Flavivirga eckloniae: one gene and its partner. The main gene of each other region encodes a partner of the protein of the gene in region 2 in a complex. Links are inferred from orthologs where the notes say so. Each region holds a gene or a part of one and is shown on either strand. Other genes may lie near its edges. The genes, in order: meaB and scpA.

Evidence for each region.
Region 1: the proteins of scpA (region 2) and meaB are in contact, whole or in part, in a crystal structure (PDB 8DPB), measured with the Methylorubrum extorquens proteins. The link is inferred for Flavivirga eckloniae from one-to-one orthologs. Residues at the interface, in SOR27001.1 of Methylorubrum extorquens: Glu577, Glu578, Asn579, Asp580, Gly581, Arg582, Arg583, Arg585, His596, Ala604, Ser605, Ala608, Asp609, Gly611, Phe612, Asp613, Val614, Asp615, Ile616, Gly617, Pro618, Leu619, Glu625, Arg628, Gln629, Val631, Glu632, Asn633, Asp634, Glu661; in SOR26638.1 of Methylorubrum extorquens: Arg20, Ala21, Ala24, Arg25, Thr28, Ser32, Arg33, Arg34, His37, Thr98, Gly99, Gly100, Ser101, Ile102, Leu103, Lys106, Thr107, Ala110, Ala113, Ile114, Asp115, Arg116, Ala118, Phe119, Ile120, Arg121, Pro122, Pro124.

Annotation. Positions count from the first base shown.
Region 1 is NZ_CP025791.1:716,972-732,968, reverse strand. What follows is about bases 4,474-7,246. They hold meaB (methylmalonyl Co-A mutase-associated GTPase MeaB), read right to left. Parts: upstream 6,514-7,246; coding sequence 5,434-6,513; downstream 4,474-5,433. Other genes in these bases: C1H87_RS03040 (DUF2911 domain-containing protein), read right to left, coding at 6,878-7,246; C1H87_RS03050 (hypothetical protein), read left to right, coding at 4,474-5,298. In the rest of the region: C1H87_RS03065 (hypothetical protein), read left to right, coding at 1-1,086; C1H87_RS03060 (LytR/AlgR family response regulator transcription factor), read left to right, coding at 1,339-2,070; C1H87_RS03055 (tetratricopeptide repeat-containing sensor histidine kinase), read left to right, coding at 2,072-4,006; more of C1H87_RS03050, read left to right, coding at 4,141-4,473; more of C1H87_RS03040, read right to left, coding at 7,247-7,432; C1H87_RS03035 (RNA polymerase sigma factor), read left to right, coding at 7,619-8,170; C1H87_RS03030 (hypothetical protein), read left to right, coding at 8,154-8,729; C1H87_RS03025 (hypothetical protein), read left to right, coding at 8,741-10,441; C1H87_RS03020 (GNAT family N-acetyltransferase), read right to left, coding at 10,467-11,153; tRNA (adenosine(37)-N6)-dimethylallyltransferase MiaA, read right to left, coding at 11,140-12,063; C1H87_RS03010 (ion transporter), read right to left, coding at 12,056-12,904; C1H87_RS03005 (DUF3857 domain-containing protein), read right to left, coding at 12,929-14,887; C1H87_RS03000 (exonuclease domain-containing protein), read right to left, coding at 14,887-15,997. UniProt on the Escherichia coli protein: Binds and hydrolyzes GTP. Likely functions as a G-protein chaperone that assists AdoCbl cofactor delivery to the methylmalonyl-CoA mutase (MCM) ScpA and reactivation of the enzyme during catalysis.
Region 2 is NZ_CP025791.1:1,507,475-1,523,598, reverse strand. The notes cover bases 7,493-10,392. They hold scpA (methylmalonyl-CoA mutase), read right to left. Parts: upstream 10,068-10,392; coding sequence 7,917-10,067; downstream 7,493-7,916. Other genes in these bases: C1H87_RS06315 (hypothetical protein), read right to left, coding at 10,070-10,392. Outside these bases: C1H87_RS06365 (endonuclease/exonuclease/phosphatase family protein), read left to right, coding at 1-454; C1H87_RS06360 (DUF6122 family protein), read right to left, coding at 939-1,247; C1H87_RS06355 (WbqC family protein), read right to left, coding at 1,247-1,870; lepB (signal peptidase I), read right to left, coding at 1,965-3,551; dapB (4-hydroxy-tetrahydrodipicolinate reductase), read right to left, coding at 3,618-4,322; C1H87_RS06340 (DUF5683 domain-containing protein), read right to left, coding at 4,323-4,940; C1H87_RS06335 (ParB/RepB/Spo0J family partition protein), read right to left, coding at 4,930-5,841; C1H87_RS06330 (ParA family protein), read right to left, coding at 5,848-6,612; more of C1H87_RS06315, read right to left, coding at 10,393-10,708; C1H87_RS06310 (methylmalonyl-CoA mutase subunit beta), read right to left, coding at 10,710-12,074; C1H87_RS06305 (FtsB family cell division protein), read right to left, coding at 12,067-12,390; udk (uridine kinase), read right to left, coding at 12,391-12,996; C1H87_RS06295 (c-type cytochrome), read right to left, coding at 13,068-13,484; C1H87_RS06290 (PQQ-dependent sugar dehydrogenase), read right to left, coding at 13,494-14,618; C1H87_RS06285 (TonB-dependent receptor), read right to left, coding at 14,641-16,124. UniProt on the Escherichia coli protein: Catalyzes the interconversion of succinyl-CoA and methylmalonyl-CoA. Could be part of a pathway that converts succinate to propionate.

The DNA of each region.
Region 1 (15,997 bases), 790 kb from region 2 along the record:
GCATTCTTAGATGATTTTAAATTGTCTGAAGTTGCGTATACAGATATAGATTTAACTCAGCCAGAAATTGTTGATGAGAAAGAAAAAACACCAGGTAAAATTGTTATTACCGTTCCTGCAACTGTAGCTAATCTTAATTTAAGTTTGGCTTCTGTTAATTTTGATAAATCTAAATTTGAAATATCCCCGGCAGTTGAATCAGTACAATCTTTTGAAAATGGCAACTCCGTTAATTACACTATTACATCTAAAGAAGATGCTAGTAAAAGTATTCACTATGCAGTCTCTGTAATAAAAGAGAAAGTAGAGTTTAATATTACAGGCTTTAAATTTGAAAAAAGTAAAAATAACTTATTGTCTTCAGATATAGAAGCAACTAAAATAGTTGAATATAAAGTTAACAACTCGAATGCTATTTATGTTTTTGTTCCTGTGGGGACAGATTTAACAGCGCTTATTCCAACTATAAATTTTGAAGGCGAATCGTTAGAATACAAGCAAGGAGGTGATGCTTATAAAACATATCCAACAACAGACCTTAAAATTAATTTTAAGAGTGATTATAATAAATTAAATTTTACTGATAATAATGAATTAACCCTATTGCTTAAAAGTTCTGGGTTGAGTAAACTTTATCGTGTTATCGTAGATGTAGAGAGCCCGATCTCATTTAAGGAAAGTTCGGTAACAACACCGGATATAGCAAAAGGAACTGTTAAAAACATTAAGTATAAATGGGTAAATAATGGAAACCATCCCGTATGGGATCGCCTGGATGCTTCAGAATTTGTAGATAATACAACCGATAAAAAAGGAAATATATTTAGTGCCACGTTGCGAAAAATAACAACTCCAACAAGTTTGGATGTTTTAATTATGCCTGGAGAAGAAGGAGATGTAATAGTTACTGTTACGGCCGATGATGCAAATGTTAACACAGGAGATTACGATACAGGTATTGTATTTACTCCAAAATACGACGTGAATCGGGCAGTTATTAATGATATAGAAGATGATTTAAACCCGATAGAAGATATATTTACGCCAGTAACATTGAATGTTAAAGCAACGATTATAAGCAATTGATAGTTATGTTTTTAAAAATATAAGACTAGATAAATCTAAAAATTGTTAATTTGGGGGTTAACTTTATTTAAAGATTAACCTCTTTTTATAAATATATGCTATAGTGAAAAAGTAAATTAGTATTTATCCTTAAGTTTAAATATTAATTTACTTTTTTACAATCAGGTTTTTCTTACTCAAGACAATATTAGCATTTTTTTATAGTTTTGAGGTTTACTATTTGAATAGTTTCCTCAAATCTAAAATGTATTTATGGTAGTTGGTAATAAAAAAGTACTTATTGTTGAAGATGAATTTTCTATTGCGTTAGACATTAAAATTAGTTTAGAAAAATTAGGATATGTTGTTGTAGGTATAGCCAGTAATTATAATGAAGCAATAGGATATGTAGAAGAAACTACACCAGATGCAGTTGTTATGGATATTAATATCTCCGGAGAAAAAAATGGCATCGTAACAGCTACAGATATCTACGATAAATATAAAACCCCAATTGTTTTTTTAACGGCCTATGGCGATGATAATACGTTTAAAGAAGCCCTACAATCTAGACCTTTTGGGTTTTTACTAAAACCATTTAATATAAAGGAACTGTCTTTTACAATTCAAATAGCGTTACAAAAGCATCAGGAAAATAAGGCGCCTAAAGAAACGAAAACCAGTAATAAATTATCCGAAACCATATTTGTTAAGGACAAATCATTACTTATAAGAGTAAAAGTAGATGACATTTTATGGGCTGAAGCGATGGATAATTATACCCAAATTGTTACTAAGGAAAAAAAGATTCTGGCAAATATGTTTTTAAAAGAACTATATGAAAAAGTGCCGCAAGATAAATTCTTAAGAATTCATAGGTCCTATATGGTGGCTTTAAATAAAATCGATAAAATAGAAAATAGATTTGTTTTTATTGAAGAACATAAAATTCCAATAAGTAAAGCCTATAAAAGTCAATTATTAGAACGATTAGATATTTTATAATATGAAAAAAGTAATGCCCCTTTTAAAGAGATTTGTTTATCTCTTTTTTTTGTTTTTTTATGTTTCGGTGGTTGGTCAGGTTGATAGTTTAGAGCAGAAATTAATCGATGCCCCAAAGAAAGATAAAATTGAAATATATCTACAATTAGTAAAAAAGTATAGTAACACTAATGTAGAAAAAGCTATAGACTATGCCAAGCAAGGCTTAGAAATTGCTAAGGAAGAAAATAGTAAGGAAAGAGGCACATTTTATTTAAAACTAGGGTTTTTACATAATGATGTATCTGAACACCTAAAGGCACTATTTTATTATGAAAAAGCATTGGAAGTATCCGAAGAACTGGATTATGAGTTAGGTATTGGTAAATGTTATCAAAATATTGGGGTAACTCATGTAAAAATGGGGAATTTCGATAAGGCACTGGATTATGACCTAAAAGCACTTAAAATTTACGAAAAGCATAAAGAGGGAAAGTTAATTACCATGCTAACGGGTAACATAGGCTCTTTATACTCTTGTAGATTAGGAGATAATGAGAACGGCCTGTTGTATTATAACAAAGCATTAAAACTTTCAGAAAAAAACGAAAATTATCAGTTTAGATCACATATTCTGGGAGCTGTTGCCGAATTGTATATGAGGCAAAAGGACTTTGAAAAAGCAAAAAGCTTTATAAATAAATCTGTTGAAATAGCAGAAAAATCTAACTACCATAGAATCCTCATATCTGGTTTAAGTAACCTGTCTCGAATAAGTTTAGAAGAGAAAAAGTATAAAGATGCATTAAAGTACTCTAATGAAGCATTGCAAATACGCTTAAAAACGGGATATACAGAAAACAATATAGGAACATACCTCACACTAGCAGAAATCTATGAAAAGCTTGGAGATACCCAATCTGTAGAATCGAATTATAATCAAGCACTTACTCAAGCTTTAAAAACAAATGCCTCACCTCAATTATCCAAAGTTTATGAGGCGCTACATAAATATACACATCGAAAAAAAGATTACAAGAAAAGTTACGAGTATCTATTAAAATATAACGAAGCAGAAAATGCATTGTTTACCAAAGAAAAGGATAAACAACTAAAAGAAGTTCAGGCAAAATTCGATTTAGAAAGTAAAGAAAAGGAAATTTTGTTGCTAACTAATGAAAACAGAATTAAGTCGTTAGAGAATCAAAACCAGCGTAGAGCACAAACCATATTAATAATAGGGGTTGTGGCATTGATAATAATTCTAGTAACACTATTTTATGCTTATAAAAATAAACAAACGAACAATAAGACTCTGGCAGAAAAAAATAAAGTGATATCTCAAACTTTAAAAGATCGCGAAATACTATTAAAAGAAGTACATCATAGGGTTAAAAACAATTTACAGATTGTATCAAGTTTATTAAGACTTCAACATAAGTTTGGGAGTCATAAAAGCTCAGTTGAAATATTGCAGGAGATTCAAGATAAAATACAAGCCATGTCCATTATACATGAAAAGTTGTATAAATCCAGTGATTTATCGTTAATAAATTTAGAATCCTATCTTGATAATTTATTAACCTATTTTAATACGAGTTACGATCTACCGAAACAGAACATAAAAATAACGACAACAATAGACGATATCGATCTTAGCATGGATCGATTAGTGCCTTGCGGTTTAATTGTTAATGAAATAATTGCTAATAGTATTAAATATGCTTTCCAGGACAACTCCAGCGGATATATTAGTATTAAAGCTTCAAAAAATGAAAATGAATGTGTGCTTACTATACAAGATACTGGTGTTGGTTTTCCGGAAGACTTTAAAGTAGAGAATAGCCAGTCTTTAGGGATGCAGCTCATACAGGGGCTCACAAAACAAATTAAAGGTACCGTGGATATTATTTCCAATCCGGGCGCATGTTACACCATTAAGTTCAATATGGCATAAAAATAACTAAAGCAAATTTTACTCACCCGTAATTTGAATACATTCACCATATTGAATCATACGGTTCACCATATTAATTTCTTAATAGAACCATCGTTTAATAGGTTTGTATTTCATGTTCAATTTAAAAATAAATGAGAAGAACTATTAAATTGCTTAGTATAGGAGCTATATTGTTTTCTACGCTTTTTATAATGAGTTGCGATTCTAGCGACGAAAACATTAACACATCTCTCAATATAGAAGAGGCTAAACTTAAAGATTTTCGATTAACATTTATAAAACGGACAGGGATGGAACTGGAACACCCTGAAATTGTAGATAATGAGGAAGTAGCTTATGGGAATATTAAAATAACTGTACCAAGTACAACTTCTTTAGATGAAGTGCACATATCTATCACTTCAGAAGAGCTAAACCTGAGTAAGTTTAGTATGTCACCTAATAATATTGCGTTGTCTTTTGAAGGCAATAAAACACACGTATTTACAATTAGTGAAGTAGGGGGAGATAAAGAAGCCTTATTACATTACAATGTTAGCGTTATTAAGGAGCAGCCACCTGTTCTGGAGACTTTAAAACTAACAAGCTTTACATTTGAAGAAAGTAAAAATAAGGGTGTCATACCTAACGATATTACAATTTCCAGAAGAGCAGACGTTAACCCAAGTTACGAAAAAGTATATCTTATAGTTCCAGTAGGAACCGATTTCACCAAATTAGTTCCAACCATTACTTACGAAGGGTCTAATTTGTATTATAGCCAAGACTCCTCGCTATCGTCGGGAGATATGAATGAGAAATATCCTGATGGCAACCCTAGTTTCGATTTTAAATACCCCAAGCCATTTTTTCTGGCAATTAAAGATAAAGACAATGAAAAGGTACAATTAATCAAAGTTATAGTAGATGTTGTTAATCCAGTTAAGATAGAAATGCCATCAGTTACAACGCCAGACGCAACAGAAGGAAGCCCTGGATATTTTACAGGTGTAACAAAATGGATCAATGTAGGGAATCAAATAATCAATTTTCAAAAAGCGACAACTTATGAAGATATAAGCCCGGTTACAACCCCTCCAACAAATGTAATTACTGTGGACAGAGAGCTTCCAAGTGGCGGATTATTACCTGGAGAAAGTGCCAGTATAAATGTGCGCGTATTTCAATATTTTCCGGAAGAAACCTATAAAACAACTGCTGTTTTTTACACCAGAATGTATAACGATAATGATAGTGATGATTTATTTGAACCATCAAAAGTAGCCGTAACAACAAAGATTGTTAAATAATAAGATTAACCATTTGTTCGTACATATGTTATTGGTGCTAGAGGGCCAATAGCTTTGGTTAATCGCTTAAGCGAGGCTGAATTCCTAGGGTTTTTAACTTAGAGAATTCAGCCTCGTTTTTTTATAAAAGACAGATTATTTAGTTTTTAGTCCCAATAAATAATCGGCAGCAGCAAACGGTGTTGTTTGATTGGTTTCAATAAGATACAATTGATTTTCCAGTTCTTTTTTGATGTCCGAACGATTAAAAAAGTCAGATTTTAATTGCTCCTCTATGGTTTGGATAAGCCAAAATTTGTTCTGCTCATGGCGCTTCTCATTAAAATAATTGTTTTTAGAAGTCATGGTTACATACTCTAAAATCAATTCCCAGATAGCATGAATACCTTCATTTTTAAGCGCACTACAAACCATTACTTTAGGTTGCCAGTTAGAAGTTTTTTCTGGGTAGAGGTGAAGCGCTCTGTTAAATTCTATTTTAGCGAGTTTGGCATGTTTTAAATTATCGCCATCTGCTTTATTAATGGCAATAGCATCGGCCATTTCTATAATGCCTCGTTTAATACCTTGTAATTCGTCTCCAGCACCAGCTAGTTTCAATAGCAAAAAGAAATCCACCATGCTATGCACTGTGGTCTCACTTTGACCAACCCCAACAGTTTCAATAATAATAACATCAAACCCTGCGGCTTCACATAAAATTATGGTTTCCCTAGTTTTTCTGGCTACGCCACCTAAAGAATCTCCAGAAGCAGACGGACGTATAAAAGCATTATCATCTTTTACTAAATCTTCCATTCTGGTTTTATCACCTAAAATACTCCCTTTTGTAAGCGAGCTGCTAGGGTCTATAGCTAGAACAGCAATACGTTTACCCTTAGCAGTAAGGTGCTTGCCAAAGGTTTCAATAAAGGTACTTTTTCCAACTCCGGGAACCCCTGTAATACCAATACGAATAGATTTGTTTGCATGGGGTAAACATGCTTTTATTATAGTGTTCGCTTTTTCTAAATGCGCTGGGTTTTTGCTTTCAACCAAAGTAATGGCTCTACTTAAGGCTGTAATGTCTTTATTTAAAATAGATGAAACTAAAGTATCTGTATTAATTTTAGATCTGCGCTTCTCTTTAATAGACTCTATACTGGATAGATTGGTAATTTCCGAAACCGAACTTCCTTTTTTTTCTTTAAGTGCAGATTTTTTCTCCTTGGCCACGAGTAAACAAATGTTTGTCTAAATTACTATTTTATTTGATAAAGTTACGGGATTACTACCTTCAATTACAAACACTGAGTACTATTTATTTATTGTTTATTTGTGAAATATTTTGATGAGGCGCAAAGTCGCGAAGGTTTACTGTTTGCTAGTGATGAATATTGTTAATTGAATATTGTTTACTCAGAAATAAATAAGTTTACTTAAAAATAAATACTGTTTATTCAATGTTAAATGCTTTGCACTCTATTTTTATTTAGTTTGTTATTTTCCTCGCAGAGGCGCAAAGACGCAAAGAAATACTGTTCACAGTTACTGAGTACTGCCACTGAACACTGTTTACTGAAAACTAAAAAAAGAAAACTTACTTAAGCGGCACAGCAACTTTTACATCATCCCATGCCATGGTTAAAAACAAATTGTCGGTAGAATTATCGAAAGCAATAGTAAATTGCTCAACCGTAGAAGTTAATTTCTGAACTGGGATTTCAATATTTAAAACATCAAAATCAGGATTCCACATAGGTTTCATGTCAGAATCAACACCCCATGTATATTGTTTAGAGTTAAACATGACTGTCCATGTTGTATCCTTAGGAACCGTCCAAAGCGTATATTTACCCATAGGTAACAACTTACCTTGTATTTCAAGAGGTTGATTGGTTTTAAACGTAGTAGCTTCGTTTGCACCTGTACGCCATACCTGATCAAAAGGCACTAAAGCTCCAAAAATCGCTCTGTTTTTTTTGGAAGGTCTGTTATAAAATACCTCTAATTTTAAATCATTAAGTTTAAATTCTACTATATCTTTAGGACTTAAACGTTGTGCAAAAATATTTTCAACAAAAAACGAATATAAAAATAGACCTAGTGCTACTATAGATAGAAAAAACAATATACGTTTTAAGAAAGTGTTCATACGAGAGGTTTTTTTCGGATATAAATATACTTTAAAAAGTAATGATTATTAAAAAAGGAGGTTTTTTTTAACCATTTTTAAGATTTTAAATAAACCCAAATAATAAAAAAAAATATTTTTTTGCAACACTGCATTTTTTTTATCGTCTTTTAAACGAACTAACTTAAAACCAAAAGTAAAATTAGCATGTTTCAAGTTGACATTATTGAACAATGTAAACAAAACAATCGCAAGGCACAATTGCAGTTATACAACCAGTACTGCGATGGGATGTATATTGTTGCCAAACGATTTTTAAAGGATACTGCTGAAGCCGAAGATGTTGTGCAAGAAGCTTTTATTAAGGCTTTTGCCAAATTACATCAATTTAAGGCCGAAGTTACTTTTGGGGCTTGGTTAAAACGTATTGTTGTTAATAAAAGTATAGACCTATTAAAATCTAAAAAACAACAACTTGTTGAGTTAGATGAGGTGCACCTAAAAGTGGTCGATACTACACAAAACGACGAATGGTTGGTAGATGATGCAATTACATTAAACGATGTAAAAAAAGCAATTAATGAATTACCGGATAAGTATCAATATGTTGTGATGCTTTATTTAATTGAAGGATACGATCATCAGGAAATTTCGGAGATTTTGAATATTTCAGAAGTCGCATCACGCACACAATTATCCAGAGGTAAAAGTAAACTACAAGAACTGTTAACACTTACAAAAGATGGCACAAGATATTAGAGAGTTATTTAAAAATGATAAAGTGACGCATGAAAAAATGCCTAAAAACCATCAACAACGATTTCTTGAAAAGTTAGATGAGGCCATGCCGGTAGCGAGCAAACCCAAGTTTAATTGGATGTATATGGCTGCAAGTGTTGTATTGCTTATAGGTTTGAGTTTTGGTGCTTTTAAATATTTTCAACCCGAGCCAGATAAACCTATAGAGGTGGTAAAGGCCAATATTGATGAAACAAAAACCCTTGGAGATGTTTCGCCAGGACTTAAAAAAGTTGAAGATTATTATTTGGCAAGTATTAATTTAGAATTATCTAAAATAGAATACACTTCGGAAACCAAAGATCTTTTTGATGGGTATTTACAGCAATTGGATGAACTTGATAAGGAGTATAAACGCCTATCGGAAGAATTAACCGAGTCTGGACCTAGCGAGTTAACAGTAAATGCATTAATTGACAATTTAAAGTTTCGTTTAAATCTTTTGTATCGCTTAAGAGCACAATTAAAAGAATTAAATACTTCTGATAATATTACTGAAGAAGTAGAGTCGTCAATCTAAAAAATCAAAAAATGAACAAGTTAATTATAAAGATCAAACTTTTTGCTTTAAGCTTTCTTATTACAGGAGGTTTGGTGGCACAGCAAAAGTTGACTAAAGTATCCCAATCTATTAAGGTAGATAAGGACGTTACAATCGATTTAAACACGAGTCATTGTAATGTGGTGATTGATACATGGAATAAAGATGTTATCGAAATTGAGGCATATATTGAAGGTGATGGTTTAAGTAAAGAAGCCTTGGAAAATGCTTTAGAGCTTTGGAATGTTGATGTTGATGCATCGAATAAACAAGTGGAGATAAAAGCAAAGGGGTCAGGGACTAATACTTGGGTTTATAGTGTTGGGCATGGTGATGATGAGGCTGTACATGCGCTATTGGAAGAATTAAAGTTTGAGTTGGCAGATATTCCTGAACTTGAACATTTAAACTTTGATATAAATGTTGAAGTGCCAGAACTTCCGGAACTTCCAGAATTGCCGGAGCTTCCAGAATTGCCACCTCTTCCCGAATTGCCTCCGCTTCCTGAATTACCGGAAGATGTTAATAGTATTCACTTCGATTATAATGCTTATAAGAAAGATGGCGAAAAGTATTTAGAAGAATACACTCAAAAATTCGAATCGCAATATGGTAAAGACTATGCGAAAAAAATGGAAGCATGGGGACTAGAATTTGGAAAAGAATGGGGTGAGAAGTATAGTAAGCAAATAGAGGCATGGGCCAAGAAATATGATGGGAAATGGGAAGAAACGTATGGGGAACAAATGGAAGAATGGGCTGAACGTTTTGCAGAAAGAATGGAAAGACAAGCCGAACGTATTGAAGCTAAATCAGAACAAATAGAAAGAAGGCAACAAGGGCGCGAAAAGGCACTCCAGAGACGTATAGAGGAACGCCAAAGACATATTGAAGCAAGGAAAAATCATATTGAAGCAAGAAAAAAACATATTAAAGAAAGAAAAAAGCATATTGAAGAAAGAAAAAATCATATTGAAGCAAGAAAAAAACATATTGAAGAAAGAAAAAAGCATATTGAAGAAAGAAAAAGACATGCTGAAAAACGAGAGGCATTAGCGAACAATAGGAGAGTTTTAGTGGAAAGATTGGTTAATAAAGAATCTAAATCCAAGGTTAAAAAGACTATTAAAATTAAAATGCCCAAAAAAGCGAAGCTAAAGGTTAATGTTAGACATGGTGAAATTGAATTTGCTGCTAATGTTGATGATTTAAAAGCAGAGCTATCGCATACAAAGTTTACAGCACATAGCATTAATGGAAGTGGAACTTCCATTAATGCTTCGTATTCGCCAGTTAGTGTAGTGTATTGGAATTTAGGGGAATTAAACCTTCGTTATACGGATCATGTTGCATTGGATCATGTAAAACATCTGGTTTTAAACTCTAATTCATCCAATACTACAATACAGCATTTGTCGGGAAGTGCCATTATAGATGGTAATATTGGCGATTTGAAAATTTTAGATATAGGAGATACGTTTTCTAATCTAAATATTATAATTCAAAATAGTAATGCTGTTATTAAACTGCCTAAGGTAGATTATAATTTTCAGTATAAAGGAAACCGTTCGCACGTAAGTTACCCCAAAAAACAAATTAGTAATAATACTTCTAATTTCTCTGCAGGCAGTTTAGCTAGTGGAAAGAGCATTGTTATAAATGCCAAATATAGTAAAGTGACTATGCATTAATACAAGTATTGTATTACCATAATCTTCATTGTTTTTTACGATGTATTTTCCAGAAACTAAATTTTCTTCTTGTAATAAATCCTAGTTTTTTATATAACTGTATTGGACCAAGGTTGGTTTGATCTACATGTAAAAACGGAGTTTTCCCTTTTTTAAATATTTCGTCGGCAGTATGTGTAATAAGTTGTTTTGCATACCCTTTACCTGTGTGTTCGGGATGTGTTATTACCGCACTAATTTCAGTAAAATTATTGGTTTGCATACGCTCTCCAGTTACCGCAACTAGCTTTTCATTTTTATATATACCGTAATACCGACCTAGTTTATTGGTTTTCGACTTAAAATATTCGGGATATACCAGTTTTACTAAACCAATTAAGTCGTTGTAATGAGACTCTGTTAGTTCTACAATAGCCTCCATAATAGGATAGTTTATAGGATTATATATAATCATTTGTAAACCTATATACTCAATAGGAGCGTCAAAATGCGGAGGCATTTTGGGCTTGTCGCCAACTATAAAAAATTCATCGATTAATTTCGCGTATTCTTCTATAGCAGCGCTAGTATCTGCATTATTTATAAAAGCTCCAAATGGTCCGTAATCGGGATGAAAAAATTTCACGTCACCGTAATCGATAGCCTGATTAAAATGGCAATCGGTTAATGAGAACCAAACGGGATTATTTAAAGCGTCTTCAGGAATTATCATTATTAAAACTAATACTTTTGTTTATATCGCTAATAATTTCTTCTACTGGTGTTGTAAAATCAAACCACATGGTTTCCTCGTTCTTTTTAAACCAGGTTAACTGTCGTTTTGCGAAACGCCGCGTGTTCTTTTTTATTTCAGAAACAGCAAAATCAAGTGTCCATTCATCATTTAAATAATTAAATAATTCCTTGTAACCTACCGTGTTTAAGGCGTTAAGATTTTTAAAAGACTCTAAGTTTTTAACTTCATCTAATAAACCTTCTTGCATCATGATATCTACCCGTTTATTAATTCGGTTGTATATGGTTGTTCTTTCCGCAGTAAGCCCAACAGTAACCGTTTTAAAAGTCCGCTTTATGTTTCCTTTTCTTAAAAAAGAGGTATATGGTTTGCTTGTACCGATGCAAATTTCTAAAGCGCGAATAACACGATGTGGGTTGTCTATAGCAATAGTGTTATAAGCCGTAGGATCCAGCTGTTTTAATTGTTCTTGTAACTGTAGTAGCCCTTTTGTTTTTAAGTCGTTATTAAGCGTTTCTCGAATACTGCTTTCAATCTCTGGAAAATCATCCAGACCTTTAGTAACAGCATCAACATACAATCCGGAACCACCAACCATAATTACAGTATCATAGGTTTTAAAAAGTATATTTAAAGTACTGATGGCATCTTTTTCAAAGGCGCCAACATTATAGCCATCCTTAATGGATTTATGATGGATGAAATGGTGTTTGGCAGCTGCTAGTTCGTCGTGAGTAGGAGCTGCGGTTCCAATATGCATCTCTTTAAAGAACTGTCGGGAGTCGGCAGAAATAATTTCAGTATTAAAATAATTTGCCAATTTTATACTTAATGCTGTTTTTCCTATGGCTGTAGGACCAACTATGGAAATAAGTGTTTTATTCATCATGTAAATTATGCCCACATTTATAGCAAAACTCGGCATCATCTTTATGCTTTTCTGCTATACAATTTACACAAGATTTAGAATTTAACGGTATATCTTTATCTTGTTCTTTACTAGCTTTACTTTGCGAAACATACTCTGCAGATACAATTCCAGTGGGTACGGCTATGATACCATAACCCAATATCATAACTATTGAAGCTATAAACTGTCCGAGTGGAGTTACGGGCGAAATATCGCCATATCCAACTGTAGTAAGCGTTACAATACACCAATACACACTGGTTGGAATACTTTTAAAGCCAGCTTCATCGCCTTCAACTAAATACATGATAGTTCCCAAAATAATGGAAATGATTATTACAGCAAAAAGAAAGACGGATATTTTTACACGGCTAGCTCTTAGAGCTTTAGCTATGGTGTTGGATGCTCCTAAATAGCGTGCTAATTTTAAAATCCTGAATATACGTAACAATCGTAATGCCCTTAACGCTGCTAAGGCATGTACGCCTCCAAAGATTATCGATATATATTTTGGGATGGTCGCCAATAAATCCACAATACCATAAAAGCTGGTAATATACTTATACGGCTTTTTTACCGTAATAATTCTGGCAATATATTCAATAGTAAATAGTATGGTAATGACCCATTCTGATATGTTGAGGAAGTTATGGTATTTAGCATCGAAAGATTTAACACTTTCTAGCATTACGAGTATAATACTAGCTATAATTGTAATAAGTAAAATAATGTCAAAAAGCTTGCCTACACGGGTATCTGCTTCATAAATAACATCATGAAGTCTAATTTTCCAATGTCTTTTTTTTGGTTTATCCATGTATTCAAATGTAAGAAAGATAGATTACTTTTTCTTAATAAGTAGTATTGAATTCGTTTGAATAGTTACAATTTTGCTCATAAACTCCTTTAAGGCCTGATAATATTCTGGTTCGTAAATGGCTTGGTTAAAGTTTATTTTCATCATCATAACTAAACTGTTGCCTGCAAACTTAGTTGAGAAGAGCACACGGCCGGCGTTATTGGGTAAGGCTATACTTCTTTCTTTAGGCATTTCAACAATGCTGTAGTTGTCATTTAAATTGAGCTTAAGCGAATAGAAATAAGTGTCTTTATAACCAAAATCGATAGGGTAGGTTCTTTCTTGAAGTTTAAAAGGGTTTTCATTAAAAAAGACAACAAAGAAAGGGTTTAAATAGATATGGTCTCCAGTGTCTTCGTAATTATATTCTATGTGATAAGATTCATTAAATTCCTCGCTGGTTATATCTTTGTCTGTTACCTTAAAATCTGAAATATCAATATAAGGAAACTCATTTTCAAGCTTTAGCAAATGGGCATCTTTGTTTTGGTAATATGATTTTTTATAGTTTAAAGCATGGTATCCTGTTCGTCTTGAGGCGACATCACCAGAGAGTGTTTCGTTTTCATCAAAATTCAATTCTACCTTATAAAGCACATTCGAAGGTCGGCTTGGTTTTATGTCTATCCATTCGCTGCCTTTTTTAAAATCCATAAGCCTGCCATAGCCGTTTAAACATCTAAAGGGAATATCACCAAAATTCAGGTATTTATCTGTAGCATCTAAATAGTAGATTTTATCGTTTATGGTTGCCTGAACGATTATATAATTAAAGTCTGAAATAACTGGAAAAACTTTTGTGGCAAACCCATTATTTCTGGTTGATAATAAAACAGGTTTTACATTTATTCCAGACTCTTTTAATAAATTATGGAGTAAAATGTTTATGGACGATACGTTGCCCGATTTACTTTTAATTAGATTTTTAATAGAGACATCCTGAAATATTTTATAATCTCCGTTCCATATATAATTTTCTTGAACGTAGCTGTAAATACTGTTTGCCTTTTTAAGCATATCACTTTCGTTAATAACTTCAGGCTGCAAAAAGTCTTCTAAATTTATTGATTTTCTTAACTGTTTCCCTATATCTTTATCTGTCTTAAATTCTCTATCGACAGTTTTCCATGTTTTTGCATAATTATGTATTATGCCATCGAAGCTTTTAAATGTTTGCAATTCATATTCTACCCTTGCTAAATAATTATCTCTAGTAGTCATAAAGTCTTCTTCTATAAAAGCAGGTATGTCTTTCATGGCATATACACTAACTCCACAATCGGAATAGCCGCCTCTGGAACTTTCCAGACAGTGTTTTTCTACTTTCGATGTATTCGTGGTCAATTTTTTGCCCCCTACTAACTTTATGTTATAAAACCAGTTTCCCGGTATACTTGTCCTGTATTCGCTGTACAACGTTGGGATGTCGCTTTGAAAACGCCATCCTTCGTATTTAAACATAAAAGGAGAGATACGTTTGTAGCTATAAGTTATTACAGATCCTGGTTTTATATTGGGTAAAGTGAATTTTACCAGAGTGTGGTTTTCGTCATACTTCTCTCTAAAAATATCTTTTTCAAGTAGTTTTGTTTTGGTTACTTTTCCATTTACCAGATTGTAGGTGGTTGCCACGATGTTATCTACTTTTTCTTTTCTGTCATCTTTGTTATAGAGGTGAATAGAAACATTAGCTTTATCAAAACCTTCTTTGTTTAATATTTTTATTTTTTGCTTTATTTCGGTTCTTAAATCATAGTCATATCTATCTACATAACTATTTCCAAGTTCGTATATGGTTAGGGCATTGGCTGTGGAATCTTTTTCGAAAGTGTTTGTTTCCAGATCACCTAAAGTAACCTTGTAATGTTGGGAATTGAAATTTGATTGTGAAAAAAGTGCTAGGCTAGAGAGAAATAAATAAAGGTAGATAATTTGCTTCATTATTTGTCAAATATGATTTGTTTTACTTTTTTGTTTTTGCGTAAATAACTTTGAATGATGTGTTGTGTATCCCTATTATTATTCATAGGGGTTATAATAGACTCAAGAACTTCTATATTGGTTATTTGATAGTTAAGATTAACGAAACCTAAGCCTTTAAATACACCATTTTCAATTAGTATAGCACTGCGTTCGTCAATGTCTCTCCCTCTGTCTATAATAACCATGTTTTTGTTGGCATAACTGTTCTTCGATAGGAACAATTCAACCCTTTTGTTATAAGATTCTGCAGGTTCTTCTTGAATACAGGCGCCTTCGCATGTTTTTACGTCGTAATTAAAACAGCTGCTTTTGGTTTTATAGATGCCTGTTAGTTTTTGGCATAATTTGTATTCTTCAATAGCTCTAACTATAAAGCTTTTACCACTTTTTTTATTGTTAAAAGTCGTGATCGGTTTTTTACGTCCGTCAGCAATATCAAGTTTTAAATTAATATAATTGTTTTCGTCTTCAAAACTGTATAAGGCGTGCGTAAAGCTTGATCGTCGCAAGGCTCGGTTTAGTATGGGTTTAACACGTTTTATTTCTTCATTTTCTTTTAAAAGGGCAACTAGCTCACTACCCGTAGCTTCGTAGGTTACCGTGCTAACCTGAGCTTGTATTTTTTTGGATTTCGGATTCGTGTTTGTGAAGTGCTGATTGATGCGTTTTTTTATATTGTTGCTCTTTCCTATATAAATAATATCACCATTGGCTTTATGGATGTAGTAAACACCTGTAACGGCAGGTAATTCTTTTATAATATCTATATGTTTTGGCTCTAATTGGTGCTTCGGATTTAATCGTATGGATTCTTTGATAATACTTTTAGAGGAATCTTTATCTAAAAGCATTTTGAAGAGTTTTACTGTGGCTAATGCATCACCAGAAGCACGATGCCTATCTGTAACCGGAATACCAAGAGATCTAACTAATTTGCCCAGACTATATGAGGGTTGGTCTGGAATTAAGTTTTTTGACAGCTCTACAGTGCAGAGCGATTTCCTTTCGAAATCGAATCCCAGACGGCTAAATTCTGTTTTTAAAATGCGGTAATCGAACTGTGCGTTA
Region 2 (16,124 bases):
TGCTGTTTTTGCCGATGTTGTAAAAGGTGCCGATACCATTAGGGTTTATAATATCCATTTAGAATCCTTGCATATTAATGCGGATGTAGAAACTCTTAAGAATGAGGATTCCGAACGTCTTTTTAACCGTATCGGGGCAACATTTACAATGCAGCAGTTTCAAACAGAATTATTTTTAAAGCATAAAGAAAAATGCTCGTATAAAATGATTGTTTGTGGCGATTTCAACAATACAGCTTTCTCTTATGTATATAGAAAAATTAAAGGTGATTTAAATGACACTTTTAGAGAAGCGGGGAGTGGATTTGGACGTACCTACGATTTTAAATTTTTTCCTGTACGAATCGATTTTATTTTTTCCGATGAAGCCTTCGCTGTAAACGGTTTTAAAACTTTTAACGACCGTTATTCTGATCATTATCCTATTATGGCTACTTTGAGTCTTGATGATTAGTGTTCAGTATTCAGTGATCAGTAGCTATAATGAGTTTGTGTAATTATAGATAGAGATTAGAGTTAACCTTTGTGTCTTGGCGCCTTTGCGAGAATAAGCAGTATTCAGTGATCAGTTGCTATAATGAGTTCGTGTAATAATAGATAGAGATTAGGGTTAACCTTTGCGTCTTTGTGCCTTTGTGAGAATAAGCAGTATTCAGTGATCAGTAGCTATAATGAGTTCGTGTAATAATAGATAGAGATTAGAGTTAACCTTTGCGTCTTCGCGTTTTGCTAGTATTTAGTGTTCAGTCGCTATAATGAGTTTGTGTAATAATAGATAGAGATCATAGTTAACCTTTGCGTCTTCGCGTCTTTGCGAGAATAAACAGTATTCAGTAATAATTAGTAGTTCATTTCATAGTGAGAGTTGTTATTAACCTTTGCGCCTCAGCGTCTTTGAGGGAAAGGAGGGGGTAGGGATTCGGTACTTTTCTATTAATCTACATAAACGAGCAATCCACAATATCTGCAATAATATGTATCACCAAACCCAACCCCAATAAACGTGTCTTTTTAGGAAATAGTAGAATAAGGTATATGGCTATGGCATAATAGGAGTGAAGCGGGTGAAAATTAATGCTACACCTATTAGGATCGAAAACCGGGGCGGCTAGTAAATGGTCTATGTCTATCCACATGCCAGAAAACATGATTAAAAAAGCCATTTTCCAACGGGATTTATACCAAATTAGAGCAACCAATAGAGGTATGAAAACATGACAGCCATAATGGGCAAAAGTTTGTAACATTATTGCGCTGTTATGGTTTGAGATTCTAAATAGTTTAATGCATTAGGGCCTTCATTAAAAAGTAAGTCTAAAATACTAAGATTAGGTATAAAACCGTGTTTGCTACCAAATACTTGTGTATAGTTGTCAAAACGCTGAGGTGATTCTTTTTTTGCATTTACCAAGTGTCTGAAGTCGGTTTTGTCTTCTACTGTTTTTTCATACACTTCAGATTTTGTAGTATTCAATTCCAATTGTAAGCAGTTATATATGGCCTCGAGACATTTAAAGTTGAAGTCTAGAATATAATCCGCTTTTGTATTAAACAATGGTAGAAGTTCATCCTCGTAATATTCAAAAAAAGGTGATGTTCTGTATGCGGAAAGTAATGATTTCCAATGGAGGCTTTGCCATTTTTCTTCATTAAAAATCTTTACGTCGCGATACTTCTGACGGTTTTTTTGAGAATGGATAACTGGTATGTTTAAGGCAAGTTTACCATTAGCACCATATATGTAAGTACGGTTTCTGTATGTCTGTTTTAAAAAATTATCGTCAGTTTCAAACACGATTTCCTTAGCATTTACCATGGAGACAAAATGCGCTATGTTAGGGAAGTATGTTGGATGTATGATTATGTTCATATTACAATCCCTGCGAAGGCAGGGATCTCATAAATTTATTGTAACAGACAGATTCCTGCCTTACTGAAACAAGTTCAGCACAAGCCGCAGGAATTTAGGCCTTAGCTTTCTTGTGCTTTCTCCATTTGTTAAATCCAATCCATCCGAATAGTAAAACAAGAAATGGAATGAAATAAGAAGTTGCCTTACCGCTACCACTTACTGTAGTAAAGAAACGTTCCAAACGTGGATTCTTTAAACCATCCCAACTCATCCAGATGAATACAGGTTTACCAACAACATGATCGAAAGGCACAAAGCCCCAAGCACGTGCATCGATAGAGTTATGGCGGTTATCTCCCATCATCCAATAATAATTTTGCTTAAAGGTATAAGTACTTGCAACTTCTCCGTTAATAAAAATTTGATTTCCTTCTACTCGTAAATCATTGCCCTCATACTCTGTAATAACACGCTTGTATAATGGTAATACTTCTAAGTTTATATCAATCGTTTTTCCCTCTTCTGGTATATATAGAGGTCCGAAAAAATCAACATTCCATTTGTAATTAGGATCATGTGGAAAAATGTTAGGATCTCTTACGCCTTTTTCTCTTTTGTTTGGTGTAATACCGGCAACATTTGGATGATTCTTAAACTTTGCTAAGGCTTCATCTGAAATGGCCGAAAAATAATAAGTATTATTCGTGTTTGGCATAATCCCAAAACCATCTGTTATATCATAACGATCTTTAAGATATTTCGGGCTAAATTGATTTGTTTTTGGTTGTACGTGATAACTAAATTGTAAATGGGCTCTATCTGGTAGTACATTTTGTTTTCCGTTTATGTACACATAGCCATTTCGAACTTCGAGCGAATCACCTGCAACTCCAACGCATCGCTTTACCAGGTTGGTTTTTTTATCAATAGGCTTATAATAGTTTCTGTCTGGATGAAAATCATTCATATCCAGTAATGTATCCGCAGGTTGGTTAAAAACGACAATTTCATTTCGGTCTATTTTTTCAAAACCAGGTAACCTTAAATAAGGTAGTTGCAGTTTGTTTACCCAAGAGGTTTTCCTTTCTTCAAAATTATCATTAAACAGATATGACTTTGTTCCTAATTTAGGAATAGTATCGTGTACCATAGGTGCTCCAACAGTCGTCATAGGTATTCTAGCTCCATAATGAAATTTACTTACAAAAAGGAAATCGCCAACTAGTAACGATTTTTCTAATGACGATGAAGGTATGGTAAAGGGTTGTATAAAATACGTGTGCACTATTGTGGCTGCAACTATAGCGAATAAAATAGAGCTTACCCAATCGCCTCCAGATGTTTTTGGTTGTAGGCTTCTGTTCTCAACATAGCTAACATCTGTTGCATAATTTAGATAGTAATTGTAAAACCCTAGCGTAACTACAGCTAAAAAAGTGTCTAAATGCGAATTTTTGCCAAAGCTTCTAGCGGTTTCTACCCAAACAACAGGAAACATAATTAGGTTTACTATTGGTAAAAATAATAGGATAACCCACCACCAAGATCGGTTTATGATTTTCATTAAAACTATGCCGTTATAAACAGGTACAAAAGCTTCCCATGCTTGTCTGCCGGCTTTTGTATAAAGTTTCCACGTACCTAAGCCATGAATTATTTGAATAATCAATATGAATATAAACCATTGCGAAAGCGTCATAATCTTAAAATTTTAATTTTTTGTTAGTAGCTAAACTCATAAATATGGTTACAAAACCATTAAGCTTTAACCAATATTTAACACATCGTTCATTGTAAATACACCTGTTTTTCCAGCTATCCATTCGGCAGCAATCACTGCACCTAAAGCAAAGCCTTGTCTTGTATGGGCTATATGCTCTATATTAATAGTATCTACTTCGCTTTCGTAATTTACTGTGTGCGTACCGGGAACATCTTCAATACGTTTTGCAACAATAGGGATTGTAGTTTCGCCACTTTCATCTAACTTCCAGTTGTCGTAACCGGCATGTTTAGAAATAATATCGTTTGCTAAAGAAATTGCAGTACCACTTGGCGCATCAAGTTTTTGTGTATGATGAATTTCTTCCATACTAACATTGTATTGTTTAAGCGTACTCATCATTTTGGCAAGTGTTTTATTAAGCTCGAAAAAGATGTTAACTCCTAAACTAAAATTAGAGGTATAAATAAAAGCTCCCTTTTTGTCTTTACATAAAGCTACAGCCTCATCATATTTATCCAACCAACCTGTAGTACCAGAAACAACTGGAACCTGATTATTTATGCAGTTAGAAATATTGTTAAAAGCTACAGTTGGAATACTAAAATCTATAGCTACATCAGCTTTTGTGATATCGTAATCATTATCACCCTTGTCTATAGTTAATACAATATTATGTCCTCTTTTAATAGCAATCTGCTCAATGGTTTTCCCCATTTTTCCGTACCCTAGTAATGCTATATTCATTTAAAATTTAAAATTTAAAGTTAATCCAAGATTGCTGGTGGCATCAAATTCGTTAAACTTATAATGCGGTGCCAGCGATAGTTTATCGTCTACATTATATTGCAACAAATGGGCATCGACATTGGCATCAATTATATTTAAAGCATAAAGCCCAATGGTTACCAAAAGTGCAACTTCTTTATTTTTTCTATAAAATTTTTGTCCTCGTTCTAAGCTTTCTGTAGTTACTCTAGGTGATGTTAATCGAGTAGTACCATCAGCAGAGAAAAAAAACTCATCGTCTTCAAAACCAGCTAATCTCCTTTTGTAAGCATCCCTATATCTGTTATACTCTCTGTCATTTGTTACATAAAAATAAATTCCAGTTCCAATAGCGCCATAAACTAGTGGGATTTTCCAATATTTTTTATTGTAAGCCTGTCCGAGTCCAGGTAGCACAGCAGAATAAAATGCTGCTTTGGCTGGAGATAAAGGGTTAATAGGATCTTTAACTTCTATGATGGAATCTATAACAACTTCTTTTGGAAGCTGTTTTCTTTTTTTTTCTTTTTCTTGAGCTATGGTTGAAAAACAAAATAAAAAGGCAATGGCACTAACTATTAGAGATTTATTTGGCACCCTCAACTAATTTTTTAATACGATTAAAGTCTTCTTCTGAATGGAATGGAATGGTAATTTTTCCTTTCCCATTTTTAGAAACTTTAACGTCAATTTTATGCCCAAAGTATTCAGAAAATGTAGTAATTCCTTTTTTTATGAATTTAGGAGTTTCGTCAACAGTTTCTTTTTTGGGTGATACTTCTACTTCTTGGGTATCATTATAGTTTCGAACCAAACTTTCTGTTTCTCTAACAGATAGCTTATTTGCCAGTATTTTTTTGTAAATATCTAGCTGAATGGTAGTGTCTTCTATATTAATAATGGCACGTCCATGTCCCATAGAAATAAAACCATCTCGCATCCCGGTTTGGATGATCGGGTCTAGTTTTAGTAAACGTAAGTAATTAGCAATTGTAGAGCGTTTTTTTCCAACACGCTCACTCATTTGTTCTTGTGTTAATTGTATTTCGTCAATTAAACGTTGGTATGATAAGGCAATTTCAATAGGGTCTAGATCTTGACGTTGAATATTTTCAACCAAGGCCATTTCTAGTGATTCCTGATCGTTAGCAATTCTTATATATGCAGGAATAGTTTTTAAACCGATTAATTTCGACGCTCTATATCGACGTTCTCCAGAAACTAATTGATAGGTGTTAAATTCTAACTTCCTAACAGTTATAGGTTGAATAATACCTAATTCTTTAATAGATGATGCTAATTCACGTAACGATTCTTCGCTAAAATTTGTACGTGGTTGAAAGGGGTTAACCTCTATGGAATCAATTTCTAATTCAACAATATTCCCAATAACTTTATCGGCATTTTTATCCTGTACCGACTGTATATCGTTGTCAGGGTCTTGTAATAGTGCGGATAATCCTCTTCCTAAAGCTTGTTTTTTTGTTGCCTTAGCCATATTAATCTAGGTGTTTTTATTGATAATTTCTTTGGCCAAACTTAAGTAATTGTTTGCACCTTTACTAGAGGCATCATAATTAATTATACTTTCGCCATAACTTGGTGCTTCGCTCAAGCGTACATTACGTTGAATAATGGTTTTAAATACCATGTTGTTAAAGTGTTTTTGAACTTCTTCAACAACTTGATTAGATAATCTTAATCGGGCATCGTACATGGTAAGTAGTAACCCTTCGATGTCTAATCCCGGATTATGAATTTTTTGGACACTTTTTATAGTGTTCAATAGTTTTCCTAAACCTTCTAGTGCAAAGTACTCACATTGTATTGGTATTACAACCGCATCTGCAGCTGTTAAAGCATTTAATGTTAGTAAGCCTAAAGATGGGGCACAATCGATTAAAATATAATCGTAATCGTCTTTAATATCCTTTAAAGCCTTTTTTAACATATACTCACGCGACTCTTTATCGACAAGTTCTATTTCAATGGCAACTAAATCTATATGAGCAGGGATTAAATCCAAGTTGGGCGATTCGGTTTTCATAATAGTATCCTTAGCTATATTTGAGTGTTCTAAAAGCTGGTAGGTTCCTATTTCTATAGATTCTATGTCAATTCCGATTCCTGAAGTTGCGTTCGCTTGAGGATCGGCGTCAATAAGTAATATTTTTTTTTCCAGAACGCCAAGTGCGGCTGCTAAGTTTATTGATGTTGTTGTTTTACCAACACCTCCTTTTTGATTAGCAATTGCTATAATTTTACCCATGAAATGATTTGGTTTTGTGATATTTTTATAAGCTTATATTAAAGAAAATATGAGCGAAAGGTAGTGATTTTTGAGATAAAAAACGATTTTAAATTATTTTTAATAACAACTATTGCGTAGTATTCATTTTAAAGGTTGTGAGCTTGTAATTTGCAACTTTTTCGTTTTCAAAATACAAATATAAATAGTTCTTTTTTATGATACTGAATGACGAACTAGTTCTATACATCCATACATTTGAATGGACGTCATTATACGAAAAACCTAATACGTTATTTATCTCATCTCTTTTTAAACCAAGTAGATGGCCATAATCTTCATCCTTTTTTTCGCTATTGGCATTTGTATGCCCTTTAATGATAAAGTCAACATCTTCTGTATCATGTGTTAGTATTTTTGATAAATCTTTTTCGGGTTCTGAATCTGTTTCCGTTTTCTGACTTCTACTGATTAATTCTGACCCCAGATTTAAATAGTTTTCAGTACCAACACTCTCGGGATTATATTTTATAATACTTAGTCCGTAACTAGGCGCTTCTCTTAGTTTTACATTTCGTTGTATAACGGTATTGAAAACCATAGATTCGAAATGTTTAATGAGTTCTTTTCTTAGTTGATTGGATATACTTGTTCTTGAATCGTACATCGTAATTAATAAGCCTTCGATATCGATGTCTGGGTTAGATGACTTCTTGATACTTTTAATGGTTATTAATAGTTTGCTTAAACCTTCTAGGGCATAAAATTCGCATTGTACAGGTATGATTACGGAATGACATGCCGTTAATGCGTTTAGTGTTAGTAGCCCGAATGAAGGGGAGCAGTCAATAATGATATAGTGATAATCTTTTATGACTTTACTTAGTGCGGTTTTTAGCATAAATAAATCCACGTTTTTAGATCTATTTATTTCTATGGATGCCAAACGTATGTTTGAGGGGATAAAATCGAAATGTGCCGAATCTGGTCTTACAATATTATTTTCAACTTTAAATGTATTCGTAAAAAAACTTAAACTACTGTATTTAATATCGGAAGGAACAAGACCAACCCCCGACGTAGCATTTGCTTGAGGGTCTAAGTCTATTAACAGCACTTTTTTGTCAAGTATACCCAGAGCATCGGCCAGATTAATAGACGTAGTGGTTTTGCCAACTCCGCCTTTTTGATTAGCGATTGCTATGATTTTGTTCATAAGTAGTGATAGTTAGGGAATAGTAAAAGTAAATTATTTTTGGGGATAATTAACAGAATTTACTGATATTTTATGCCAAATGAGAGTTTTTTGACACAAAAAAACACTTTTAATCGATAAGAATCTGTAAAATCTTAATCGCAGCATCGCTAATTTTGGTACCTGGACCAAATACGGCTATGGCACCAGCATCGAATAGGTATTGGTAATCTTGTTTTGGTATAACACCACCTACGATTACCATAATGTCGTCGCGACCATAAGCTTTTAATGCGTTAATAACTTGCGGAACAAGGGTTTTATGTCCGGCAGCCAATGAAGAAACTCCTAAAACATGCACGTCGTTTTCAACGGCTTGTTTGGCGGCTTCCTGAGGTGTTTGAAATAATGGGCCAATATCTACATCGAAACCAACATCTGCATAGCCTGTGGCTACTACTTTAGCACCACGGTCGTGACCGTCTTGTCCCATTTTAGCTATCATAATACGGGGTCTTCTACCGTCCTGTTCTGCAAAGATATCGGCTAATTGCTGTGCTTTTTTAAAGGATTCGTCGTTTTTAATTTCTTTACTATACACTCCAGAAAATGATTTTATTTGCGCTTTATATCGTCCAAATACAGCTTCTAAGGCATCACTAATCTCTCCAAGGGTAGCTCGCTCTCGGGCAGCTTCTACCGCTAAAGCTAACAAGTTTTTGCCTGCTTGAAATTCGGCATCTTCCGAATTTAAGGAAAATTTTGCTGCTTCGGTTAACTTTGAAAGTGCTTTGTTGACTTTTTCAGGGTCTCTATTGGCTCTTATTTGATCTAACCGCTCTATTTGCTGGTTTCTTACAGTTTGGTTGTCGACTTCGAGCGTAGAAATAATATCTTCTTCTTCGAGTCTGTATTTATTAACCCCAACAATAATATCCTGTCCGGAATCAATACGAGCTTGTTTTTTAGCGGCTGCTTCTTCAATTCGTATTTTGGGAATACCGGCTTCGATAGCTTTTGTCATTCCTCCTAAGTCTTCAACTTCTTCAATTAAAGCCCATGCTTTCTGGGCAATATCATGGGTTAATTTTTCTACATAATAGCTTCCGGCCCAAGGATCGACAGTTTTGGTAATTTTTGTTTCTTCTTGTAGATATATTTGTGTATTTCTGGCTATACGTGCAGAAAAATCGGTTGGTAAAGCGATGGCTTCGTCTAACGCATTGGTATGCAAACTTTGTGTGCCTCCAAAAGCTGCGGCTGCTGCTTCTATAGTTGTTCTGGCTATATTGTTAAATGGGTCTTGTTCTGTTAAACTCCAACCGCTGGTTTGGCAATGGGTACGTAATGCCAAGGATTTAGGGTTTTTCGGATTAAATTGTTTCACCAGTTTAGCCCAAAGCATACGTGCTGCGCGCATTTTGGCAATCTCCATAAAGTGATTCATACCTATAGCCCAAAAGAAAGATAGGCGAGGCGCAAAGGTATCGATATCCATGCCGGCAGCAAGTCCTTTTCTTATATATTCAAGACCGTCTGCCAGAGTATAAGCTAATTCTATATCGCAAGTGGCACCAGCTTCTTGCATATGGTATCCTGATATGCTAATGCTGTTGAATTTAGGCATGTTTTTACTGGTGTAATCAAAAATATCCGAAATAATTTTCATTGAAGGTGTAGGTGGATATATGTACGTATTACGTACCATAAACTCCTTTAAAATATCGTTTTGAATAGTACCGGCTAGTTGTTCTGGTTTTACACCTTGTTCTTCGGCAGCAACAATATAAAATGCCATAATGGGTAATACAGCACCATTCATGGTCATAGAAACCGACATTTTGTCTAGCGGGATTTGGTCGAAGAGAATTTTCATGTCTTCAACCGAATCAATAGCAACACCAGCTTTTCCTACATCGCCAACTACACGTTCATGGTCACTATCGTAACCTCTGTGGGTTGGCAGGTCGAATGCAACAGAAAGTCCTTTTTGTCCAGCTGCTAGATTACGCCTGTAAAAAGCATTGCTCTCTTCTGCTGTACTAAAGCCAGCGTATTGCCTAATAGTCCAGGGTCTTCTAACATACATTGTGCTGTATGGTCCCCTTAGGTTTGGTGCTATTCCTGCAACAAATCCGAGGTGTTCCAAATCTTTAATATCATCTTTTGTGTAAGATGATTTAACTTTGATGCCTTCGGCGGTTGAAAAAAAATCTAATGTTTCGGAGTTCGATTTTTTTTGCTCGCTATTTATTTCGATATGTTGAAGATCCTTTCTCAAAACTATTGGGGTTTCTTATTAAAATCTACTTTCGACTCAGGTTTGTTTAGGTTAACTTTAGAAAAATCGACATCAAAAAGTTTTGCATAAAACAAATCTAACGCAATGTAAGTTGCCAGATATTTATCTTTTATAGCTGATCTGTATTTGCTCATTAGAGGGGCTCCAAACAGTTTCGGACTCATACTATTGGTTGATACAAGTGAGTTGAAAGTTGTTTTTAAAGCAGCATCTTGTATTTTACTTGCTATACAACTTACTATAGGGCTGTTATAATTTAAATGACTTTTAACGTTATTGACATTCCATAAGATATTTTCGCTTTTTAATGCTTCGAATACTTTAAGGGTATGTGCGGAGACAATATCTTCGAATTTTGTTCTTCCATAAACAGTCGTTCTTACAAATTGGCTGTAGGCTTGGGTTTGAGATATATTTTTGTTTGTTTTGCTGTAGAATTTTAAAATATCGTTTTCAAAAGAATATAATGCTTCATGATACAGCTTAGAATTAAAATCGTCGCATGTTAATACGATATTATAATCGGCATATTTGTATTCCGAAAATTTGTTTTCGTTTTTACAGTTTAATAAAGTAAGTACTAATAAAAAAAGCGTAATAAAGTTAAAATTTTTGGTCATTTTAAGATTCAGTTTTTAGTCGTTCTTGTTCTATTTTTTCTGCTAATCGTTTTTCAATTATGGGTTCGATCAATGTTTTTCTTTGGTTTGTTTTTACAAAAGGATAGAGTTCTAACTCGTGTTTCATTTTGTCTTCTGCATTTGGATGTTTGTTAGTACCCAATAAAATGTTTTCTCCTGCATCAAATTGTTGATCTTCTTTTGTAGCGCTTTCTTTTATTTTTCGTTGAATGGTGCCATCTTTCAACTGTTTTAAAAAGCCACCGTTTTTTTCAATGTTTTTAAACAAATCTAAAGCCTTTTCAGTTAATTGATTTGTTAGTGATTCTATATAATAAGCACCATCTGAGGGGTTGTTTACAACATCGAAATAACTTTCGTGTTTTAAAACTAATAATTGGTTTCTGGCTATACGTTCTCCAAAAGCATTGTCTTTATGGTAGATGGCATCGTAAGGTAAATTATTGATGCTGTTAGCGCCTCCGAGAATAGCACTCATGCATTCGGTAGTGGTGCGGAGTGTATTGGTGTTATAATCGTATAATGTTTTGTTTCGTTTTGTTGGGGTTGCCAGAATATAGCAATTTGGATTTGCTTGATATGCTTTTGCTAATGTATCCCAAAGCATTCGTAAGGCACGTAGTTTTGCAATTTCGAAAAAGTAGTTTGTTCCAACCGATACATTAAAGGTTACTTCTAATATGGGTAGAATGTCTTTGTTGTTTTCGAAATGATTTAAGTATTCGTTAGCGTGTGCCAATGCGTATGCCAGTTGTTGAACGATATTTGCCCCTGCATTTTGGTACAGGGAGGCATTAATCGCAGCTTGTTTTGTATGGGTTGTTATGGCTTCAAACTTAGAAAAATCGTCGTTTAAATTATGGTGCCAGTTTCCGCTTTTTGCCAAATTTCCAATAATATCTGTATGGATATAGATTCCAGTATTGGAGCTGGCTGTTAATTGTTTTACGTATGCTTTGGAAAGGAATTGTAATTCAAAATAAAGCGGTGTTGATTCTGGATTAATGTTTTGTAATAAATCGTTAATTGAAATGTCTTCCGAAGGAATAATAAATTTAATGCTTTCTGCTCCTTTTTTTATAGCGTCTATGGCTTTTTCGTTAGATCTTTTAACATCGGCTACAAAAATAGATTGGCATATTTTCCATGTGGTGGTTTCTGTATTTGAAACTTTAGCATGTTCTTTAAGATCATCTGCATGGTAAAATGGTTTTACAGATATATCTTCATTGGTTTTCCAAACAAGGGTATCGTTATAATCGGCTCCTTTTAAATCGAACTGTATTTTTTGTTTCCATTGTTTGGCTGAAACAGAATCGAATTCATTAAACAACTTATTACTCATTTTTCTTAGCTTTTAAACTGTCTTCGTATTCAATAATATAGATTTCTTCATTATCGCGTTTCATATAGTATTCTTCACGCGCAAATTTTTCTAAGCCATCTTCTGTACGTAGTTTTTTTATGGCTTTGTTATCCTTTTCTATTTCTTTTTTATAATATTCTTTTTCGTTTTCTAAGGCTTCAATATCTGTGTTTAATTCGTGGTGTAATATCCATGAATTATCATCGAAAAACAGCATCCAAACTATAAAAGAGACTAAAATTAGGGTAAACCAATTTTTAAAGGGTTTAAAAAATTTATGTTTAAATAATGCCATTTATAGTTTATCGTTTATTATGGTTTTAACAATATCTACAGCTACTGTGTTGTATTTGTTATTTGGTATTATAATATCTGCATATTCTTTCATGGGTTCAATAAATTGATCGTGCATAGGTTTTAGCGTTGTTTGGTAACGTCCTAAAACTTCATCTAAATCTCTACCTCGTTCTGAGATATCACGCTTTAAACGTCTTATTAAACGTTCGTCTGTGTCGGCATGTACAAATATTTTAATATCAAACATATCCCGTAATTCCGGGTTTGTTAAAATTAAAATACCTTCAACGATCATAACTTTTCTGGGATGGGTTAAAATGGTATCTCCAGTTCTATTATGTTTAACAAAAGAATACACAGGTTGGTGTATGGGCTTGTTGTTTTTGAGCTCTTTTAAATGTTTGGCTAAAAGATCGAAATCGATTGAGCGCGGGTGATCAAAATTTATTTTCACACGTTCATCATAAGATAAATGTGAGGTGTCTTTGTAATAGGAATCCTGTGAAATCACGCCCACTTCTCCTTCGGGAAGTTCATTTAATATCTGGTCTACAACAGTAGTTTTTCCACAACCAGTACCGCCTGCAATTCCGATTATAAGCATTCTTGATATTATTCTAGTTAGTCTTTTACAAAGTTAGTTAAATGTTAAGTTATTTTATATGAAAAATCAGCTTATTTTTTAACTTTCGAGACTTCTTTTTCTGTAACTATTTTATCGTTTTTGTTTCCCCAACTATTTGTAATATAGTTCATAACATCTGCAACTTCGTCGTCGCTTAATCCTAAGGGAGCCATGTAGCCATCGTAAGTTTCTCCGTTAACAACAATAGCCCCTTTTTGGCCGTATTTAATACCTCTAATACTGGCTTCTCGATTTTTTTTAAGATAGTCTGAATTGGCTAATGGGGGATACACCTTTTCTACGCCTTTACCATCTGGCAAATGGCATGTTACGCAAAAGTCTGTATAGATCTCTTTACCTCTTTGTATACTTTCTTTTAAAGGGTCTATTTGTGGTTTGTGGTTTTGGTTTGTAGAAACGATTATTACAGAGAATAGAGCTATTAAACTCGTGGTGATTAATTTCATGTATTTGTTTTAATTTTTCGGAACAATTTTTATAATACCTAGACCCTCAATTCCTGCATAAATGTAGCCATCTGGCGCTTGAATAACACTTCTAACACGGCCTATGTTTTCGAAAAGTTTTTCGCGTTTCACTACTTTGTTGTTTTCTAGTACAAGTCTTTCTAAGTATTCAAATTTTAGAGAACCTACTAATACATTTCCTTTCCAGTTGGGATAGTTGTCTGAAGAAACAAACGTCATACCACTTGGAGCTATTGAAGGTACCCAATAGAATAGGGGTTGCTCCATGCCTTCTTTTTCGGTAAGATCTGTAAAGGAGGTACCATCGTAATTAATACCGTATGAAATAACAGGCCAACCAAAGTTTTTTCCTTTTTGTATAATGTTGATTTCATCTCCTCCTCGTGGACCATGTTCGTTAACCCAAATGTCTCCAGTAAATGGGTTTTTTGCCATGCCTTGCGGGTTTCTATGTCCGTAGCTGTAAATCGCCGTTTTAGCATTAGCTGTATTTATAAAAGGGTTGTCATCTGGAATACTACCATCGTCTTTTAATCTATATATTTTACCGCAATCTCTAGTTAAATCTTGTGGATTTACATCTCTGTTGCCGCGATCTCCTACAGAAAAATACATATACCCTTCGTTGTCGAATTCAATTCGAGATCCCCAATGTTGCCCTCGTTTAGTATTTGGCCCTGCTTTATAAAGCAATTGCGTTTCTACTAAAGTATTGTTGTTTAATTTGGTTCTTAAAATGGCTGTGTTGCCACCATCTCCTTCACCTTCCGATGATCCGTATGAGATATAAATCCAGCCGTTGTTTTGATAGTCGGGGTGCAGTTTAACATCCATTAAGCCACCTTGGCCCCGTACGTATATGTCTGGCAATCCTGCAATGGTTGTTTTTACACCGTTTTTAAAGTGTATGAGTTCTCCGGCTTTTTCGGTAATAAGCATACTACCGTCTGGTAAAAAAGCCATACCCCAGGGAATGTTTAAATCTGGGACAACGACTTCGTTGGTATAATCAATATTAGCAGGTGGATCAGCTTTTATTTCAGATTCCGTTTGCTGGGCACATGAGATACATGATATAAGGATTATTGCTAAGAATGATGAGATATTTTTCATGGCTTTTTTGTTTAAAGATGCTTTAAAACGTATAATTTATATGTATTCCTGTATAGTAGTTTACAGGGTTTCCAGGGTAATAATACCTTGGCGCATTTCCATTAAAACCAGATGCATTTATTAAAATTTGAGATGCATAAGCTTTATCAAAGATATTATTTATACCGAAGAAAATATTTAAGTTTAGCTTTTTATTAAGAAATGTGTTATATCCCATTTTTAAGTTTGTTAAGCTGTAATTGTCTGAATATAGGTCGTTACTATCGGTAATAGGCATATCGCTTACGTATTGAAAGTTTATGTTACCGTAAATTCCAAATGATGATTCAACATCGACTCCTGCATTAAAAACATCTGAAGGTACACCTGTTAAATCGTTACCCGAAAAATCATTTTCACCATCAATAAATTTTTTGAATTTAAAATGATTTAGGGTGTAATTAGCAAATGAGTTTATTGTTAAAATGTCTTTTTGAAGCCATTGGTAATTTAACGCTAATTCTAATCCGTTATGTTCTGTGCTTCCGGCATTTATTCCGATAAATTCATCTTGAGCTGTTCTACGGGAAACCAAAAGATTTTTTATAGCTAAACGGTAAAGTGCTAAATTAAATTGTAAGCGATCGTTTATTATCGTGCCTCGTGTGCCAATTTCGTAATTCCATCCGGTTTCTGGTTTAAGATTTGTGTTTATTTGTCCGTCGGGTAATAATGCTTCATTTAATGTAATAGGAGAGAAGCCATGGCTAATACTTGAATAAACATTAATGTTTTTTGTGACTAAATAGGATATGCCGAATTTTGGGGATAGTATATGTTTAAATGTAAAACTCCCGGATTGATCTGGATTATTTTCTGTGATAGGGAATCTGTCTTTTAACTGGTATGACGTCTGATTTAGATTTAAACCTATGGTTAGGGTCGTTTTTTCTGAAAGTTCGTAAATGGTTTCAAAAAATGCGTTGTAATAATTTCTTTTTTCTTTGAAATTAGATAAACTATTACCTTCTACACTTCCGGTACCATCGGGGAAATCTCGATATAAGTTTTCAAAAGTTTTAGATTTGTAGGTATCTCTAAACAATTCACCGCCAAGTGTCCAGTTAAAAGGTTTTCCTAAAAGTTTAGAATTTCCTAAAATTCGACTTCTAATACCTATTGCTAAGGTGTTTTCTTTTAAAATATTGAAAGGTCTGGGTTCGTAGGCATCGTAAAAAGACGAGAAGATACTCGTTATTTGTTTTATGTTCTTGTTGTATTGGTGATTCCACGACAGGCCGAAAACGCCTCGTTTGGAATCTTCGAACCCACGAGCTGTTTTCCATGTAAATGCAGCGGTTTTAGGATTGTTTAAATAGTCTTCTTGGTTGATCGAGCTGGGTATAAATGCTTTTAAGTCTATATAACTGGCTAAAAAAGAGAGTTCGTTTTTTGGGCTTAAATAATGGTTTGAGTTTATAGTCATGGTTTGCCTATCGTATGTGTTGTTTTCGCGGTAGCCATCAC